DNA from 2 places in the Crystallibacter crystallopoietes genome. Region 2 is predicted to be linked to the other one. Evidence: riboswitches for the same ligand, from Rfam matches in the RefSeq annotation. Region 2 holds a riboswitch; the other holds the start of a gene.

What was found. A riboswitch is a leader RNA that binds a small molecule or an ion and turns the genes downstream of it on or off. The one in region 2 is predicted to bind S-adenosylmethionine.
Region 1: it holds a riboswitch for S-adenosylmethionine, as region 2 does, so the genes downstream of both, AC20117_RS21825 (aminotransferase class V-fold PLP-dependent enzyme) here and AC20117_RS03735 (flavin reductase family protein) in region 2, are expected to answer to the same signal.

What each region holds. Positions count from the first base shown of each region.
Region 1 is NZ_CP018863.1:4,741,491-4,748,828, forward strand. It holds gene AC20117_RS21805 (DoxX family protein) at 46-627, shown strand; gene aroA (3-phosphoshikimate 1-carboxyvinyltransferase) at 634-1,980, shown strand; gene rsgA (ribosome small subunit-dependent GTPase A) at 1,982-3,085, shown strand; gene hisN (histidinol-phosphatase) at 3,154-4,041, shown strand; SAM riboswitch class IV at 4,156-4,268, shown strand; gene AC20117_RS21825 (aminotransferase class V-fold PLP-dependent enzyme) at 4,310-5,689, shown strand; gene AC20117_RS21830 (class I SAM-dependent methyltransferase) at 5,842-6,606, shown strand; gene AC20117_RS21835 (metal ABC transporter substrate-binding protein) at 6,678-7,338, shown strand, end outside.
Region 2 is NZ_CP018863.1:764,928-772,265, forward strand. It holds gene AC20117_RS03705 (prephenate dehydratase) at 1-803, shown strand, start outside; gene AC20117_RS03710 (ATP-dependent DNA ligase) at 844-1,920, opposite strand; gene AC20117_RS03715 (dihydrofolate reductase family protein) at 1,930-2,493, opposite strand; gene AC20117_RS03720 (aldo/keto reductase) at 2,686-3,672, shown strand; gene AC20117_RS03725 (PIG-L deacetylase family protein) at 3,686-4,405, opposite strand; gene AC20117_RS03730 (hypothetical protein) at 4,665-4,913, shown strand; SAM riboswitch class IV at 4,979-5,097, shown strand; gene AC20117_RS03735 (flavin reductase family protein) at 5,159-5,665, shown strand; gene AC20117_RS03740 (LysR family transcriptional regulator) at 5,754-6,680, opposite strand; gene AC20117_RS03745 (5-dehydro-4-deoxyglucarate dehydratase) at 6,804-7,338, shown strand, end outside.

The DNA of each region.
Region 1 (7,338 bases), 790 kb from region 2:
AGAAACAGCTTCCGCACTGCGGATAGCGCCAGCCAGGAGGTACTTATGACCATCGTTCGCTTTGTTGCCCGCCCGATGCTTGCCGCAACGTTTGTGGCTTCGGGAGTCGATCGCTTGCGAAACGTGCAGGACACCGCGGACCAGCTTCAGCCGGCCCTGCGGCAGGTCCAGACCATGGTTCCCTCCGCGGCACCGGTAACAGGCAACGAGAAGCTGGTTGCCCAGGTCATTGGTGCCACTCAGGTTGGGGCCGGCGTTTTGCTGGGGATCGGCAAATTCCCACGCATCGCGGCACTGCTTCTGGCAGGAACGGCAGCGGCGAACGCACTGGTGGAATTCAACGCCGCGGACGCTACGTCGCCTGAATCCCGGCGGGCCCGGCGTAACCAGTTGCTCAAGAACGTGTCCCTCATCGGCGGCGTTCTGCTGGCCGCCGTCGATACCAACGGCCGCCCCGGACTGGTCTGGCGTACCGAGCATCTCGCCTCTGACGCACGCAGAAGTGTGCAGTCCTTCGGCAAGGACGCCCGCAAGAACGCTAGCACCCTGAGCAAAGATGCCCGCAAGCAGCTGCAGAAGGCTGAGCGGACCGTGCGGGCAGCTGCCTCCGATGTGGTGGGTTCCTAGTTTTCCATGACTGAGCAAGCAAGCGCCGGCAGCAACAGCAACCACTGGCCCGCACCTTTCGCCCCGGGGCCGGTCGATGCCACCGTTTACGTGCCGGCTTCGAAATCCTTAACCAACCGCTACCTTGTGCTCGCTGCCTTGGCGGACGGTCCGTCGCGGCTGCGGGCACCCCTGCATTCGCGTGATTCGGTTCTCATGATCGATGCGCTGCGTGCGCTCGGGGCCCGTGTCGAGGAAACACCGGGCGAGGGCCGGTTTGGTCCCGACCTGCTGGTCACGCCTATTGAGCAGGGTCGGGAGCTGGGCGAGACGCGCGTGGATTGCGGGTTAGCCGGTACCGTGATGCGCTTCGTGCCGCCCTTGGCAGCACTGTGCACGGGAACCGTCACGTTCGACGGCGATCCGCAGGCAAGGAAGCGGCCGATGGGCAGCACCATCGACGCGCTGCGCGGCCTCGGTGTCAGGCTGGACGACGGCGGCAACCGCTCGCTGCCGTTCACGCTGGCCGCTTCCGGCGACGTTGATGGCGGGCATCTGGTCATCGATGCCGGAGCCTCCTCCCAGTTCGTCTCAGCGCTGCTGCTGGTCGGCGCCAAATTCCGTAACGGGCTGCACCTCGAACATTCCGGCCAGAGCGTCCCCAGCCTGGACCACGTTGCCATGACCGTGGCGGTACTGCGCAGCGTCGGGGTGGAGGTAGACGATTCCCGGCAGAACCACTGGGTGGTCCGGCCCGGACCGGTCAAGGCCTTCGACGTCACCGTCGAACAGGACCTTTCCAATGCCGGCCCCTTCCTCGCGGCAGCCCTGGCCACGAAGGGAACGGTTCGGATCCCAGGCTGGCCGGAGAAAACCACGCAGGTAGGTGACAAATGGCGCAGCATCCTGGCGCAACTCGGCGCCACTGTCAGCTACGAGAACGGCACCCTCACCGTAACCGGCGGGGCAGAGATCACCGGGGCGCAGCTCGCCGACACCAGCGAACTTGCCCCCACCACGGCGGCGCTCTGTGCCCTGGCCGGCAGCGAATCCAGGCTCACCGGAATTGCCCACTTGCGGGGACACGAAACAGACCGGCTGGCGGCTCTGGTCGCGGAAATCAATGCCTTGGGTGGCGACGCCGAAGAAACCGAAGACGGGTTGATCATCCGTCCGAGGCCACTGCATGGCGGGGTCTTCCATTCATATGAGGACCACAGGATGGCCACCGCCGGAGCCATTATCGGGCTGGCAGTCGAGGGCGTGGAAGTCGAAGACATCGGCACCACGGCCAAGACCATGCCCGAGTTCCCGCGGCTATGGCAGGACCTGTTCGAGACTTCCGTCCGCCAGTCCGAGGCGGGAGCGCTCTAAGGTGGTGCGCGGCAACCGTACGTGGGACGAGTCCGATGTCCGCATCCGTCCCAACAAGCGCGGCTCGCGTCCGCGTACCAAGGAACGGCCTGCCCACGAAGACGCCGTCATCGGGCGGATCATCACCGTGGACCGCGGCCGCTACACCGCGGTCGTCGATGAAGACACTGCCCGGGAACGGGTGGTTGTCGCCGCCCGTGCCCGGGAGCTTCGTCGCAGTCCGGTGGTGGCCGGCGACTTCGTAGCGCTCGTCGGTGACATTACCGGTGAGCCGGATACGTTGGCCCGGCTGGTCCGGATTGAGGAACGCCGGACGCTGTTGCGCCGCAGCGCCGACGATACAGATCCCGTGGAGCGGGTAGTCGTCGCCAATGCAGACCAGCTGGTCATCGTCGTGGCCGCCGCAAACCCCGAGCCGCGCACCGGTTTCATCGACCGCGCCTTGGTAGCGGCGTACGACGCCGGTATCAGCCCGCTGCTGTGCGTCACCAAAGCGGACGTCAAGGATCCCGAAGAACTGCTCTCCAACTACCGGCACCTGGACCTGCCCGTGATCGTCAGCCGGACGGCCGGCACGGAGGGCTCCGGGGTGGATGCACGGTCCGCCGACGGGCTGTCTGCCCGTCTCGACCGTGACGCCGTAGCGGCGCTCCGTGGCTATCTGGATGGGATGGTCAGCGTCATGCTCGGCCATTCGGGCGTGGGCAAGTCCACCATGGTCAATGCCCTCACGGGGGCGGAGCGCGCCACGGGGGGAGTCAACGCGGTGACCGGGCGGGGCCGGCATACCTCCTCCTCGGCGCTGGCCCTGAAGCTGGCCGACGCTCCGGCTGGCAGCTGGATCATCGACACGCCCGGCATCCGTTCTTTTGGACTGGCCCACGTGGACCCGGACCGGATCATTTCCGCTTTTCCCGATTTGGAGCCCGGGACGGCGGACTGCGAGCGGGGCTGCAAGCACGACGACCATGCCGTCAACTGCGGCGTGGACGCCTGGGTGGCCTCCGGGCAGGCCGGCGAATCCGGCCCGGCACGGCTGGCCTCGCTGCGCCGTTTGCTGGGAACGGAAGAACGCGCCCAGGCGAAGGAACTCGGGTTCCAGTAGCACCGCCGTCGTCGGTCAGGGACTTCACATCCCGCATCCGGCCGCCAAATAAGGATAAGTTGAAGCCTATGACCCGTGACGTTCAAAGCTATAACGACGATCTGCGCCTGGCCCATGTGATGGCCGATTCCGTGGATTCGCAGACCATGGCCCGCTTCAAGGCGCTGGACCTGAAAATCGAGACCAAGCCGGATCTCACCCCTGTCACGGATGCGGACCGCGCCGCTGAAGAGGCCATCCGCGGCCAACTCTCCCGGGCCCGGCCGCGCGACGCGGTCCTCGGCGAGGAATACGGCAGCAGCGGCCACGGCTCCCGCCGCTGGATCATCGATCCCATCGACGGCACGAAGAACTTCGTCCGCGGGGTGCCGGTCTGGGCCACCTTGATCGCGCTGGTAGACGAAGACCGTCCCGTGGTCGGCCTGGTCAGCGCGCCGGCTCTGGGCAAGCGCTGGTGGGCCGCGACCGGAACCGGTGCCTACATGGGACGTTCGCTGTCCGCGGCCACCCGGCTCCGGGTATCCGATGTCAACCGGCTCGAGGACGCGTCCCTCTCCTATTCCAGCCTCACCGGCTGGCAGGAACGCGGCAACTTCCCGGAGTTCCTCGGCCTCACCGAATCCGTCTGGCGCACCCGTGCCTACGGGGACTTCTGGTCCTACTGCATGGTGGCCGAGGGCGCCGTCGACATTGCCTGCGAACCCGAACTCAACCTCTATGACATGGCGGCCCTCGTGCCGATCGTGACCGAGGCCGGCGGACGGTTCAGTTCGCTCGAGGGCGAGGACGGACCCTTCGGCGGCAACGCGTTGGCCACGAACGGCACGCTGCACGACGAGGTCCTCTACCGGCTCAATCCGCAGTTGCGCGGCCAGCGTCCGGCCGCACACCCGGAGGACGGGTCCCTGCCGGAAACCGCTCCGGAGGCCTCCATGGAGGCGGACGGCCTGCGCTGACGCTGTCTTTTGTGACGAATTACGACGGCGGCCGTCCCCATTCCGGGGATGGCCGCCTTTTCGTTCCCGTAACAAAGATGCGGCCCCTCCGGCCGGACAATAATCTCGATGGCAGGTCACGAGTGCCAGCGCTAAACCCCGGTTAGCTGGCCGGCAACCCTCCTCACGCGGCGGGGTGCCCCGGGTGACGACCTGGCCGTTCCTGACTGGTTCGGCAAGCGCGGATCCGCTCTGCCATTGGCACGGGTCCCTCACCAGATGAGGTCATATGAGCACCACCGTTATCGACTCCGCCCTGTCCCCCGAACTGCTGGCTGCGGAACAACCGTTCCAGGAAGTTACCGGGGCAGAACTCGCCGCTCCCCTGCTGGACGGCGGCGCCATACGCTATGCCAATCTGGACTACGCCGCGTCGGCACCCGCGCTGGCTTCCGTCACCGCCTATCTGGAGCAGCTGCTCCCCTACTACGCGAGCGTCCACCGCGGTGCCGGCTACGCATCCCAGGTCTCCACCTCCGTCTACGAGCATTCACGCAACGTCCTGCGTTCTTTTGTCGGCGGGCGGACCGATGACCTTGTCATCTTCACCCGCAACACCACCGACTCCCTGAACCTGCTGGCCGGCTGCATTCCGGCCGGCGGCGAAGTGCTGTACCTGGACATCGAACACCACGCCAACCTGCTGCCCTGGCAGGCGGTACCGCACCGCAGCGTGGTGGCCCGGCCAAGTATTGCCGCCACCCTCGAAGCCATCGAGGCCGAGTTGGCCGGTGGCCAGGTGGCTCTCGTTGCCATCACCGGCGCGTCGAACGTTACCGGCGAGATATTCCCGATCGCCGAAACCGCGCGGCTTGCCCACCGGTATGGGGCCCGGGTAGTGGTGGATGCGGCCCAGCTCGCCCCGCACCGGCGCCTCGACATTGCCCGGGACAACATTGACTACGTAGTCCTCTCCGGGCACAAGCTCTATGCCCCGTTCGGCGCGGGAGCGATCATCGGGCGGGCCGACTGGCTCGATTCCGGCACACCGCATCTGGCTGGCGGCGGCGCGGTGAAACAGGTCCGGCTGGACGGCGTGGTCTGGACTACGGGGCCGGCCCGGCATGAGGCTGGCTCGCCCAATGTGCTCGGTGCGGCCACCCTGGCCCGGGCCGCCGAGCACATCGCGCAACTGGATGAGGAAGCGTGGCAGCAGCATGAGTCCGTGCTGCGTGGGTATCTCATCGAGCGGCTGGAGGCGGTGGACTCGGTCACCGTGCACCGGATTTTCAGCGGCGAGGCCACCCCGCTGGATGCCATCGGCGTCGTTAATTTCTCGGTGGCTGGATACGACGCGGGCCTCGTCGCCGCGTATCTCTCGGCAGAACACGGCGTCGGCGTGCGGGACGGCAAGTTCTGCGCCCATCCCTTGCTCAACCGCCTCGGGCTGCCGTCCGGTGCGCTGCGTGCCAGCTTCGGGCTGGGGTCCCGCTTGGAAGACGCGGCCCGGCTCGCGGACGGAGTGGCAGCGCTGGTCCGCGACGGCCTGCGCCACGACTATGTCGTCGAGAGCGGACGCTGGGTGCCAGCGGTGGAAACACGGGCCTTCCCCGAGTGGGCACCGGCGACGCCGGGAACCGCCGGGGCGGCGCCGTGCTCCTTGGGCTAGGAACGTATCCCTGCACGCCGGATGGAGCATGATCTAATTGACCCGTCGTTTGCGAAGCCGCCTGTGCAGTGGGCACGGGCGGCTGGCGGCGTCAATGACAGGTCAAGGAGAGGCCCCAGCCAGAGGGCAGAGGGTGCACGAGGAGTGTGGCAGTGGTTCGCGGCGGACCCCGGATGGACGACGAACGGCGCCGGGAGTTCGGCAGCAGCTTCCAGCAGGGTGGCGCGCATTATGACCGGGTCCGTCCCGGCTACCCCGATGACGCCGTCGATTGGCTGGTGCCGCCGTCGGCACGGGACGCCGCGGATGTAGGCGCCGGTACCGGAAAATATACGGCGGCGCTGCTGGCCCGCGGGCTGCGGGTGACCGCCGTGGATCCGTCGGCCGACATGCTGGAGCAACTGGCAATCAACTACCCCGCAGCCCGGATCGTACTGGGGACGGCCGAACATACCGGCATCGACAATGACGCCGTCGATCTGGTGACCGTGGCACAGGCCTGGCACTGGGTGGATCAGGCGGCGGCGAGCGCGGAGGCTGCCCGGATCCTGAGGCCCGGAGGAACGCTGGGCTTGATCTGGAACCAGCTCGATGTCTCCATTCCCTGGGTCCACCGGCTCTCGAGGATCATGCATGCCGGTGACGTTTACAGGCCGGACTTCCGCCCCTTCATCGGTCCTGAATTTATCCGGCATGAGGGCCACGAAACCCATTGGGCCGATCCACTGACGCCCGCCGACTTGCTGGAACTGGTCAAGTCGCGCAGCTACTACCTGCGGGCGAGCGAACAGACGCGCACAAAAGTCCTGGCCAATCTGGACTGGTACCTGCATGAACATCTGGGCCATGACCGGGAAGAGGTCATCCAGCTCCCCTACCTGACCCTGACTTGGCGCGCGATGAAGGCGCACCGCTAAGTTCGAGGTCTTCTGCAGAAATTTTTTGCCGCGCCCTATTATTCCGGCGCCCCTTTGAGATAAATTTAGGCATGCCGAAAAAACTGGGGTCCATGCTGGCCGTCATCTTAATGAGCATGCTGACGGCCTGCGGTCCTGTGGGCAACGGTTCGGCTGCCGCCCCGAAGCCGTCCGACGAGCGCCCCATGGTGCTGACCACGTTCACGGTGCTTGCAGATCTGGTGCGTCAAGTGGCCGGTGAGCATGTGCGGGTGGAATCAATCACCAAGGTGGGCGCGGAGATCCACGGCTACCAGCCCACTCCTTCGGATCTGGTCGGCGCCCAGGATGCGGACCTGATTCTCGACAACGGGCTGGGCCTGGAGCGTTGGTTCGCCCGGTTTGTGACGGCGGTACCGGCCCCGCATGCAGTCCTGTCGGAAGGAATCGACCCCGTGGATATCCGCTCCGGGAACTACGAGGGCAAGCCCAATCCGCATGCCTGGATGTCGCCGGAGGCCGCCAAGGTCTATGTCGACAACACCGTCGTCGCCCTGAGCGAGCTGGATCCGGCGCATGCCGCGGACTTCCATGCCAACGGCGAACACTACAAGGACCAACTGGACGGTGTCATGCAGGAACTGAAGGACGCCTTCCAGGACAGCGACGCCGTTGCCGCCCTGGTGACCTGCGAGGGCGCTTTCTCCTATCTAGCGAGGGACGCCGGTCTGAAGGAAGCTTTCCTGTGGCCGG
Region 2 (7,338 bases):
ATATAGCGTGTACCGAAGTGCGCCCCGACTGGGAGGCTGTGCCGTGCGCCAGCTTCGAGGATGCCTTTGCCCAAGTCACCAGTGGCCAGGCAAAGCTGGCTATGATTCCCATTGACAACTCGATCGCCGGGCGCGTTGCCGACATCCATGCGATGCTCCCCAACACCACACTGCAGATTATCGAGGAACACTTCCTGCGCATCAGGTTCAGCCTGCTGGGCATCCCCGGCACCAGCATTGACCAGGCGAAGGAAGTCCACAGCCACATTCATGCGCTGGGGCAGTGCCGCAAGCTCATCCGCGAGCTCGGACTGAAGCCTGTCATCGCCGGCGACACTGCCGGGTCTGCCCGCGAGGTCAGCGAATGGCAGGATCCGGCCAAGGTTTCCCTCGCACCGCCGATGGCAGCCGAACTCTACGGACTCGATGTGCTCGCCCATGATGCCGAGGACGATCCCACGAACACCACGCGCTTCGTGGTGCTGGCGGACAAGCAGCCGATCCCCAGCCGCGAAGAGCTCGCGGGCCCGGCGGTGACGAGCTTCGTCTTCCGCGTCCGGAACGTTCCGTCAGCCCTTTACAAGGCGCTGGGCGGCTTCGCCACTAACGGCATCAACATGACCCGGCTGGAAAGCTACATGGTCGGCGGCGAGTTCGCGGCCACGATGTTCATGGTGGATGTGGAAGGCCACCCCGAAGACACGGCGATGATCCACGCCTTTGAGGAACTGGACTTCTTCACCACCGAAATCCGGATCCTCGGCGTCTATCCGGCGCATCCCTTCCGGCGCAAGACCGCCTAGGAAATGGCGCCCGGGCCGCGGCCGGCGGCCGCGACCCAGATCAGCCGTTCCCGGGATTGAGTACTTCATCCAGGTTGAACTTCACCGGTTCTTCCAGCTGCTCGTAGGTGCAGGACCGGGGATCCCGGTCCGGCCGCCAGCGGGCGAACTGGGTGGTGTGGCGGAACCGTTCGCCCTCCATGTGGTCATACTTCACTTCGACCACGCGCTCCGGGCGCAGCGGCGTAAAAGACAGGTCCTTGCCCCCGCTCCACCGGCTGCCTTCGGAATTGCGCGGGGTCCGGGTGCCCTCTTCTTGCTTCGCCCACGCCCACGGATGGTCATCGAAGGTAGTAACCAGCGGCTGCAGTTCCTCGAACAGCTCCTGGCGCCGCTGCATCGAAAACGAACCGGCCACGCCCACATTGGCGAGTTCACCGTCGTCGTTATAGAGCCCGAGCAGCAGGGAGCCGATCCGGTCCGGGCCGCTTTTGTGCACCCGGTAGCCAGCGAGCACGCAGTCCACCGTGCGCTCGTGTTTGATCTTGAACATTGCCCGCTTGTTCGGCTGGTACAGGCCGTCCAGCGGCTTGGCGATCACGCCGTCGAGCCCGGCGCCTTCAAACTCATGGAACCAGCGCACGGCCACGCCGTGGTCCGCCGTGGCATTCGTCAGATGGATCGGCGGCTGCGCGTGGGCGAGGGCCTTTGCCAGGCGGGCACGCCGCTCGGCAAAGGGCTCGCCGGTCAGGTCCTCATCGCCCAGGGCCAGCAGGTCGAAGGCGACGAACTTGGCCGGCGTCTGCTCGGCGAGAAGCTTCACCCGGCTGGCCGCGGGATGGATCCGCTGCTGCAGGGCCTCGAAGTCCAGCCGGTCCCCCGAAGCTCCGACCAGGACGATTTCGCCGTCGACCACGCACCGTTCCGGCAGGTTCTTCTTGACCGCTTCGATGATTTCGGGAAAGTAGCGGTTCATCGGCTTTTCGTTGCGGCTGCCGATTTCGACGTCGTCCCCGTCGCGGAAGATGATCGATCTGAACCCGTCCCATTTGGGTTCGAAGCTCATGTCGCCGTCGGGAATCTCGCTGAGGGGCTTCGCCAGCATCGGGGCGACCGGGGGCATTACCGGAAGTTTCATGCGTCTCTCCTACCGGACGGTATAGCGGACAGCGACACCGCCGGGCTCCAGGACCTCGGCGCTGTGCGGGACAAACTTTTCCCCGGCGGCCGACGGCGGATACGCCGGCAGCCCTTCGCCGAGCACGGTGGGCAGCATGTGCAGGTACAGCTCGTCCACCAGTTCCTTGCGGAACAGCAGCCGTGTCAGCGTCAGCGAACCCCAGACGATGACGTCACCGCTCTCGGTGTCTTTGAGTTCGTGGATCCGGGCGGGAATGTTGTCGCCGATGACCTGCGCCTCGCCGTCGCCCCAGGGAGCCCGTTGCAGAGTTCTGGACACCACGTGCTTAGGCAGCCGGTTGATTGGCTCCGCGATGGGCTCCTGCCTCGGATCAGCGCCGGGCCAGTAAGCGGCGAACATCGAGTAGGTCACCCGGCCGAGCAGGATGGCGGAGCAGCCTTCGAGCAGGCGGGCGTTGGCATCCATAATGGACGTCCAGCCGCGGATCTGGTCCATAAACCGCAGGCCGCCGTCGGGCTCGGCCGCGTAGCCGTCCATCGTGGTGAACTGCTGGATGATGAGCCTGCCCATGGTGGTCCTTCCTGCGCAGCCAGGCCACCGTCGTCCGCTGGCCGAATAGAAGTATCCCTCCATCACGTTAGTGTCCGCGGCCCGATTTGGACAGGGTCTTACCGCCCAGGCCTTCTGCGGGCTGCGGGCCGCTCGTGCTAAGAAAGTAAGGACAGTTCCGGACAGAACAGCCCCAATCGACAGGACTCAACAGTGCAATCTCGCCGCATCGGCACCCAGGAAGTCGGCAGCATCGGTCTGGGCTGCATGAATCTCAGCCACGCCTACGGAACCCCGCCCTCGCGGGAAGCTGCCGCCGATTTGCTCCGGCATGCGCTGGACAGCGGAGTCGTCCACTTTGATACTGCGGCGCTGTACGGGGCCACGGCCAACGAGACACTGGTCGGCGAGGTACTCGGTTCCCGGCGCGACGAATTCTTCCTGGCCAGCAAATGCGGCATGACCAGTGTTGACGGCAAACGTGTGATCGACGGCCGGCCGGAAACGCTCAAAACCACGTGCGAAGAGGCGTTGCGCCGGCTCCGCACAGACCACATCGACCTCTACTACCTGCACCGCTGGGACCAGGACATTCCGATCGAAGACAGCGTGGGCGCCCTGGCCGAACTGGTCCAGGAAGGCAAGATCGGCGGGATCGGTCTGTCCGAGGTTTCGGCGGCGACGCTGCGGCGGGCAAATGCCGTCCACCCTATTGCCGCGCTCCAGACCGAGTACTCGCTCTGGAGCCGCAATCCCGAGCTCGGCGCGCTGGCCACGTGCGCCGAACTCGGCACGGCCTTCGTCGCGTTCAGCCCGCTGGGCCGCGGCTTCCTCACCGGGAAGATCCGCGACGTCGCAGCGCTGCCCGAATCGGATATCCGCCGGGCGATGCCGCGCTTCTCCGCCGCGAACTACCCGCGGAACCTTGAGCTCGTGGATCAGTTCGCGGGCCTGGCCAAGGAAGCCGGCTGTACTCCGGCGCAGCTGGCCATCGCATGGCTGCTGCATCAGGGCGAGCACGTCATCGCGCTCCCGGGAACCACCAGCGTTCCCCACCTGGACGAGGACCTGGCGGCCGACGCCGTCGTCCTTAGTGAGGAGGTGCTCAAGCGCGCGGACACGCTGATTAACGAGCAGACCGTGCACGGCCCGCGCTACACTCCGGCCATGCAGGCGGACGTCGATACCGAAGAGTTCTGAACCGCAGGCCGGGTTAGAACCGGTACAGCTCGAACCCGACCCTCCGGGCAGAGGCTTCGGGACCACCGGTGGTCAGCTCTATCTGGCGCCGGGCCTGGACCTCAACGGGCTCTGGGCTCAGTGCCTGCAGATAGCGCCGGTGTTCGCTCAGGGACCGGACGGCCCGTTCAATGCTGTCCTCGTCGACGTCCAGCCAGTGCGTGGGGTGCATGGAACACACGCCCACCCAGCGCACGCCGGCATGCGGCGGCAGACCTTCGGCGCTGAGCTCGGGGAAGATCCACTCGTTAGCCGCGTCCGCCACCGCGTCCATGACGGCTGTTCCCAGATGGCGGTGGTCGGGCGAATTCCAGCTGCCCGGCCCCCAGGTCTGGCCGAAGTTCAGGGTAATGATGCCGTCCGGCCGGTGCCGGCGGATCGCGCGGGCGATATCCAGCCGCAGACCGGGAGTGTTCTCGATCCTGCCGTCCGCGTAGTCGAGAAACTCCAGGTCTTCGACGCCGACGTGCCCGCAGGCCCGGCGCTGCTCCTCGGCCCGGATCACCGCCGACTCTTGGGGATCGAGCCCGGCAATGCCCGCTTCGCCCCGCGTCGCCAACACGTAACCGATGCTCTTGCCCGCCGTGGTCCACTGGGCCACGGCCGCTGCGGCTCCGTACTCCGGATCATCCGGGTGGGCCATAACCAACAGCGCCCGCTGCCAATCGGCCGGCATTTCCGACGACGATTCCATAGCTGCCTCCCCCGTTCACAGGCCCTGCACTGGCCCGATGGCTGTTGTTTCACCCAGCGTAGCCGGGGCGGCACGGCCGGCCACTTGATAACGGCGCCATGTCGGGCCAACGGCGAGAATCTCTTTCCCATTACGGTCATTGTCGTCAGTGCGCCGCGTCCCTACCATGGAAGAACCTCAATACCTGTCCCTGCGGGACTCAGCCACGAACCACAGCTTTGCCTTCATCCGCGCACTTCTCCCGCCCCAAGGATCTGCCGTGAAAAATCTGCCCCGCCGACTGGCCATGCGAACCCTGGCCGCCCTTGACCTGCACTGCGCCCGTTGCGATTCGATAGGCGAACACCGCCTGGACAAGCACCTGGGCAGAGCCGGAGCTCCGGCTTCCCCGATCGTCCGGGCGAGACAGTACGTGCTGGTCTGCGCCGCCTGCGGCGTCGCCCAGGAACTGACGGAGCAGCAAAAGAGATCAGTCCTGCACTACACGGCCCACCCCCTGACGGCCTGACCGCGCGTTACCTACTATTGCCTTGGCTTGACCGGCGGCCGGTCAAGCTCTTAGCGTGATAGCTGAATCATGAGCGCCAACATCAAGCCCTGGCTTGTTGGCCGGCAACCCTCTCGTGCGTAGCGGGGTGCTCCAGGTGATGATTCGGCCGTACCGAAGAACAGCGGTTCGGCAAGTACCGCGTATCCGCCCCGCGTCTTGAACCCGGGCCAGCGGATCCGCCTGATGGCAAAGGAATGCCCGCGATGCCCCTGACTGACGACCTGCAGCCCGACACCCTCCGCAACGCCTTCGGCCGCTTCCCTTCCGGCGTCGCCGCGTTGTGTGCTCTGGTCGATGGCGAGCCGCAGGGAATCGTGGCTTCTTCCTTCACCGTCGGCGTCTCCATGGACCCACCGCTGGTGATGTTCGCAGTGCAGAACACCTCCCGCACCTGGCCGGTTGTCCGCCAGGCCGGCCGGATCGGCGTGTCGATCCTCGGTACCGGGCACGACGGCGTCTGCCGCCAGATCGCCTCGAAGACCGGTGACCGCTTCGCCGGCCTGCCCCTGCACTCCACGGACGAAGGCGCCCTCTTCCTCGAGGATGCCGCGCTGTGGCTGGAGTGCTCCGTGGAGCAGGAAGTCCCAGCCGGCGACCACCACGTGGTGCTACTGCGCGTCCATGGCCTCTCCACGCACGATGGCGCCCACGAACCGCTGGTCTTCCACGGCTCCGCGTTCCGTCGGCTCGAACAGCCCGCCTACATCTGAGGAAACCGCGGCAAAATAACGACGGCGGCTGCTTCGGTTCAGGGACCGGCCGCGGATCGCACCGAACAGCAGCGTTGCCAGGTCGGGTCTAATCGGCGGCGTCGGCGGATGGGTCGTCCAGGTTCCCGTCCAGCAGGCTCAGAAGCTTCAGAACCGCCGGGTTGGTATTGTTCTCGTTCCACGCAACTTCGAGGTCCACGCGGTTCAGCGCTTGGGTACCGTGGGAGCCCTCGATCTCGCGGAACCGTACCCCCGGCGGCGAAAACGCCCGCGTCGACGCCGGAACCAGTGTCACGCCCAAGCCCGCTTCCACGAAGGCCAACAGTGCCGGGACCTGGCTGGCGTACTGGGTGATCCGGGGCTCCGCGCCTGCGCTGGCAAACAGCCGCAGCACCAGGTCGTGGAAGTAACGGGCCTCGCTGGTCGAGTACATCATGAGGGGTTCACCGCTCAGGGCCTGCAGCGGCAAGGACTCCCTCTCCTCCAGCAGCGGGCTCTCCGCGGGCAAGGCAATCACCAGTCGGTCCTGCATCACCGGCCGGTACTTAATGCCCGGCCGGGCAACGATGGGCCGCAGCAGCCCGATGTCTACAGTGCCTTTCACCAGCCCGTCCATCTGGTCCGTGGAAACCAGTTCGCGCAGCAGCAGGGAGACGCCTGGCTGTTCACTGGCGGAGCGCCTCAGGAGCCGAGGCAGCGCACTCTGGCCTGCGATGGCGGTGTAGCCAATAGTGACGGCGCCGGCGTCCCCTGTTGCCACGCGCTGGACGTCCAGCTGCGTTTTGATGGACAGGTCAAGGATCTGGCGGGCGCTGGGCAGCAGCGTCCGTCCCGCAGCCGTCAGCTCGACTCTGCGGCTGGTGCGGTCGAAGAGCTGGGCATGCAGTTCCTTTTCCAATAGCTGGATCTGCCGGCTCAGCGGCGGCTGCGTCATGTTGAGCCGCTCGGCTGCCGCGCCAAAGTGCAGCTCTTCAGCTACCGCGACAAAGGACTCCAGCTGGATCAGCGTAAACATCAATGCGCTCCTTGTATTGTTCTGTGCCTATTTTAGCTTGGACGCGCATCGACGAGGGCGCTTATCGTCAGAGGAGTGCAGGCGACAACGAAGCGCCGGTCCTTTAGCTACCAAGGAGATCAAATAATGCTTGACGGTGTGCTGTTCTTTCCCATTACTCCCTTCGCCAGCGATGATTCCGTGGATCACGGCGCACTCAAAGAACATCTGGAGCATGGGCTGCAGTTCAAGCCAGGCGGCATATTCGTCGCTTGCGGGACGGGCGAATTCCACGCTCTTTCCCTGGTCGAACTCTCCGATGTGGTGACCACCGCCGTCGCTACGACCGCGGGCCGCGTGCCGGTCTATGCGGGAGCCGGTGGGGCGCTGGCTCTCGCCAAGGAACAGGTCGGTCTGGCGGAAGCGGCCGGAGCCGACGGCATCCTGCTCTTCCCTCCTTACCTTGTCAGCAGCCCGCAAGAGGGTCTGGTGGCATACGTCAGGGCCATCGCCGGGGCGACTTCGCTGCCCGTCATCGTCTATCACCGTGCCAACGCCCGTTTCACGGAGGCCTCCGCCGTGGAGATTGCCCGTATCCAAAATGTGGCCGGGCTGAAGGACGGCGCCGGAGATCTGGACTTGATGGCGCGTATTGTCCGCGCCGTCAAAGACGAGCTGG